DNA from 2 places in the Paenibacillus sp. PDC88 genome. Region 2 is predicted to be linked to the other one. Evidence: a T-box and tRNA genes for the amino acid it is inferred to sense, from the RefSeq annotation. Region 2 holds a T-box; the other holds one or more tRNA genes.
What was found. A T-box is a leader RNA that pairs with one kind of tRNA and senses whether it is charged. The one in region 2 lies ahead of ileS (isoleucine--tRNA ligase), so its partner is inferred to be a tRNA-Ile.
Positions count from the first base shown of each region.

Region 1: it has a tRNA-Ile gene. The T-box ahead of ileS (isoleucine--tRNA ligase) is inferred to sense a tRNA for this amino acid. The anticodon was not compared.

Region 1 is NZ_FNNT01000002.1:120,041-122,478, reverse strand. It holds gene BLW49_RS07110 (GT-D fold domain-containing protein) at 1-366, shown strand, start outside; tRNA gene BLW49_RS07105 (tRNA-Gln) at 589-662, opposite strand; tRNA gene BLW49_RS07100 (tRNA-Gly) at 664-737, opposite strand; tRNA gene BLW49_RS07095 (tRNA-Trp) at 740-813, opposite strand; tRNA gene BLW49_RS07090 (tRNA-Phe) at 823-893, opposite strand; tRNA gene BLW49_RS07085 (tRNA-His) at 897-969, opposite strand; tRNA gene BLW49_RS07080 (tRNA-Ile) at 972-1,048, opposite strand; tRNA gene BLW49_RS07075 (tRNA-Asn) at 1,132-1,206, opposite strand; tRNA gene BLW49_RS07070 (tRNA-Pro) at 1,309-1,382, opposite strand; tRNA gene BLW49_RS07065 (tRNA-Asp) at 1,387-1,461, opposite strand; gene BLW49_RS07060 (hypothetical protein) at 1,588-2,205, opposite strand; tRNA gene BLW49_RS07055 (tRNA-Met) at 2,241-2,314, opposite strand; gene BLW49_RS07050 (hypothetical protein) at 2,318-2,438, opposite strand, start outside.
Region 2 is NZ_FNNT01000004.1:379,562-381,999, reverse strand. It holds gene ileS (isoleucine--tRNA ligase) at 1-1,091, opposite strand, end outside; T-box leader at 1,163-1,437, opposite strand; gene BLW49_RS15120 (DivIVA domain-containing protein) at 1,517-2,026, opposite strand; gene BLW49_RS15115 (YlmH family RNA-binding protein) at 2,163-2,438, opposite strand, start outside.

The DNA of each region.
Region 1 (2,438 bases), on a different contig from region 2:
TATGACACCTTCAGGACTTTACCAATTTTGCTCTGTGGAGCCAAAGCTGTCCAGTACAAGGAAGTACTAGAACGCCGCTACGGTTTCACTGGAATCGTTGGTACCGTCGATTGTCCCAACTGGGAAGGGTTACAGAAGGCTACTAAGGACATGGAAGCCCTATATAAGACCAATCCATGGCGACTTGCCCTCGTTTGTGCAGGTGCTCCTGGCAAAGTACTGGCTGTGAAGGCGAAACTGCTCGGAACAGTGGGTGTAGACTTCGGATCGGGTGCAGATGTAGCCATTCAAGCTGATAAAGAGGGCTTAGATGCCTGGGATTACAAAGGATTCCCCGATTATTGGGCAGGAAGACCACGAAAATAGCCCATTTTGACCCCTTTTGGGGTCTTTTTTGTGTTCTATGTGCAAAAAATAGCCGTTTTTTGCACATAATTAAGCGTTTTTCGTCACTTTTTCATCGTTTTTGAGCTTTATTTTGCACTATTTTGACCCCCTTTTTAGCCCTAAATTATAAAAAGACCGCCCTATTTAGGACAGTCTTTGGGAACCTGGGTGCTCGTAAGCAGTCCAGGAGGGTCACTTAATTGGCAGGGGATGCAGGAATCGAACCTACGAATCGACATTCAAAGTGTCGTGTCTTGCCACTAAACGAATCCCCGATGGAGCGAAATGAGGGAGTCGAACCCTCACCGTCTGCTTGGAAGGCAGAAGTTCTACCATTAAACTAATATCGCATTGGCACAGGCTGATGGAATCGAACCACCGTTAACGGGTTTGGAAGCCGTAGTTCTGCCACTGAACTAAACCTGCATATTAAGATGGACTGAGATGGAATCGAACCACCGTCTGCGGGATTTCACTCCACCGCTAAGCCACTCAGCTACCAGTCCATATGGGGTGACGGACGGAATCGAACCGTGGACTCCTGATTCACAGTCAGGCATGTTACCACTACACTATCGTCACCATGGTTGGAACAGATGGATTTGAACCATCAACCTCCCGCTTATCAGACGGGTGCGCTAACCAGTTGCGCCATGTTCCATTAGGCTCCTCCGTCAGGACTTGCACCTGAAACCGTCTTTGCGCGAGACAGCTCTACTAACTTGAGCATTACGTGAGGAATATTGGCAGGGAAGCCAGGACTCGAACCTGGAACATCCGCATTAACAGTGCGGCGTTCTACCATTGAACTACAACCCTATAGGAAACCGTAGGTGGACTCGAACCACCGATAAAGCCACTCATTCTCGTCGTGAGCAGGAATCAAACCTGCGTAGCAGTACCCCGTAACGGTCATATGAATAGGAGATGTTGGATTTGAACCAACGACCCCGTGCGTCCAAGGCACGTACTCTAACCATCTGAGCTAATCCCCTGTATTGGCGGCTCTAAGGGGAATCGAACCCCTCCCTCTCCGCTGACAACGGAATGTCCTAACCGATAAACGATAGAGCCAAGGCATCACCCTGTCGGACTCGAACCGACTCTGGCGGCTAGTTTCCCCTTAGGTACTCGTAGCCACAGTGCATCCCACACTGAGGGCTAATAGTGCTCCCAACCCGAAGGTCAGGAGCGTATTTGTTACTTACCAGTCGCGGCTGTTTGAACAGTAACCTTGGAGTTACCTGCGGCAACGACAGCATTCGTAGCAATGGATTCAACACGGCTGTTAGCGGATTTTAGTTCTTCACGCAGTGTAGCGATCAGAGCTTCTTGGGATTCCACAGTTTCCTCAAGGGAAGTAATGCGGTTCTCAAGAACCCGTTTGTCAGCTTTATTCTCAGCATCCTGCAAGCGCAGTTCACCGTCGAACTCCTTCTTGGCTTCGGTTTTACCTTTGTTGAAGGCAACCGCTTCAGCTTTCGCCACAACCTCAGGAATCGCAGTAACCTTGGCTTGAAGTTCAGCAACCACGGACTCGGAATGATCGGCAGACTGCTCACGAGCTTCAACAGCTACTTCGCGGTCAGCGACTTCTTTAACACGATCTGCAAGTTCAGAATCCAGTGCGTCCTGACGATCACGCTTTTCCTTGTTGAACTGGTATGTATCTTCTTCCTTCTGACGAGCCAGTTCTTTCTTCCAAGCCGCCGCTTGTTCTGCTTTCTCCGCTTCAAACTCCTGACGAGCTTCCTCAATCACAAGTGCGTAAGCGTCCAGTACGTTCTGCTTCGTTTCAACCGTTGTTTTCTTCGCCACGTTTTCGTTCCCCCTGGTAAGTGTTTTAGTTGTTTTGGTTTGGGTAGCGGGATTCGAACCCGCGTCTACTGGTTATGAGCCAGTCAAGGAACCGCTCCTCTATACCCAGTCATTAATAGACAATCGCTTCGATACCATCACTCGTAGTGACAAGCTTCAGGCGACCCTTGAACTGCAACGAACCCTGCGTATGAGGATTGTCGGGAGTGTTCTTCGTCGTGAAAGGAACTTCA
Region 2 (2,438 bases):
ACGATATCAAGATCGCAATCCTTAACAAAACGTCCGGCGAAATCGGTAACTTCCTCGGTATACTTCCCTTCCGAATTCACGACACTGACAAAGCTGATTCCATTCTCACGACAAGTCTTGTAGTCATCCTCACCATGAGCGGGAGCCATATGAACAATCCCTGTACCGCTGGCATCCGTAACAAAGCTTGCTCCAACCACGATATTCGCTTTTTCGGCTGAAATATAGTTGAACGGCGGAGTATAAGTCAAGCCAACAAGCTCAGAGCCTTGCAAGGTGGACAGCACCTCGTAGTCACCCTTCATCACTTTCTCGACGAGATTTTTCGCTACGATATAAATTCCGTCTTCCTGCTTAACACGTGCGTATTCCATTTCCGGGTTAACAGCAAGCGCAACGTGAGACGGGAGTGTCCAAGGCGTCGTTGTCCAAGCCAGGATGTACTCATCACGGTCATGAAGCTTGAACTTCGCTGTTGCACTAAGGTCCTTCACATCCTCATAGCCTTGTGCCACTTCGTGAGAGCTGAGTGTCGTCTGGCAGCACGGGCAATAAGGGCTTACCCGGTGGCCCCGATAGAGCAGGCCTTTGTCATGAATCGTAGCCAGGATGTTCCATACACTCTCGATGTAGGTGTTATCCAGTGTTACATAAGGATGATCCAGATCCGTCCAGTATCCGATCGCTTCCGTCAGCTCACGCCATTTATGCTCATATACGAATACGCTCTCTTTACATTTCTTAATGAATTCTTCAACACCATAATTCTCAATTTCTTGTTTTCCGCTGATTCCCAGCTGTTTCTCTACACCGAGCTCCACCGGAAGACCATGCGTATCCCAGCCTGCCTTGCGGACAACCCGGTATCCGTTCATCGTTTGGTAGCGGCCGACAAAGTCCTTAATTACACGGCCCAGCACGTGGCCAATATGTGGCGCTCCATTCGCTGTAGGCGGTCCTTCATAGAAGACATAATTAGGTCTGCCTTCACGATTCTCGATTGATTTCTTAAATGTATCTTCCGTCTGCCATTTTCCCAGGATTCGCTGCTCACGTGCGCGAGCCTTCTCCTTGACGTCAACTCGTTTCATCCATCTCTTCCTTTCATCAGTTACCTTTGGTGTAATACAACTCCAAGAAAAAATAAAAAAGCCCCGCCCCAAAAAGGGACGAGACTGTTCTCGCGTTACCACCCTAGTTCCGTCATCTGTCTGCATGTGACAAATAAACGGCGCTCTAATCCTTATGTGACTGCCATAAGGAGCCGATGTAACGTTCGGCACACGGTTCGGCTTAATTGCAGCTGCTGCAGCATGCTTTCAGCTTCACTTCTCCGGGATGATATTCAGCCATGGTCCGCTTCATTGGCTCGCACCTACCGCCAACTCTCTGTAAACGAATGCTCATGAGCTTACTGGTTCCCATCATCAAACCTGTATTATAATTTACATATAACAATATTTATAGCCTCTTTACAGCAAAAAGTCAACCTGACAGATGACCTGTGTATTTGGTATTAGTAAATTTCCTTCATTTCGCGCTCGCGCTCACGAACTTCCTGCTCCCGGTTCTCCAGAGCTTCCCAGCCATCCACACTCAACAGCTCCAGTTGAGCTTCAACAAGCGTGCGGAAACGAGCTCGGTAAATAGAAGCCTGCTTCTTGAGCTCCTCAACTTCAAGCGAAATTTTGCGTGACTTAGATAAAGCTTCGTTCACGATCCGGTCTGCATTCTTCTCTGCTTCCTTCACAATGAGCTGAGCTTCCTTCTTCGAATTGTTCTTCACTTCATCAGCAGCTTCCTGCGCAACAATAATGGTCTTGCTGAGCGTTTCCTCAATATTAGCAAAATGATCCAGCTTCTCCTGCACGGACAGCAACTGTGTGCTTAGCTCCTTGTTCTCACGGATAACAGCCTCGTAGTCTTTGATTACTTGATCCAAAAACTCATTGACCTCATCCTCATCATAACCACGAATACGGCGGGCAAACTCCTTATTATGTATGTCCAGCGGCGTTAGTGGCATGCTGTCCACCTCCTATAGTATTAACCTCTTGATTAGAGAGGCATTGAACTTCATTTTATTTATCGGTCCAGTACATCATTTCATAAACTCTGACCTAAAGATTTCGACAAGAAAACAAGAATTCCTGCAAATCTATTTACACAAATTTACCCACTTTCACACGAAACCGACCTTTCTTGGTCATTCCGTCGGTTTCCATCACTTTAAAACGCCCCAAGCCTTGGACAGATACGACGTCCCCTGCCTGCAGCATTTTGGATGGATCCTCTGCCACCTTCCAGTTCACTTTGCAGCGTCCTGCCTTAATCGGTGTAAGAATCTTGCTCCGGCTCAGTCTATACACATCGCTTGCAATCCCGTCCAAACGCAAAGAAGCCACCGTCAGATCCATCATCTGGAGAGCAACATCACT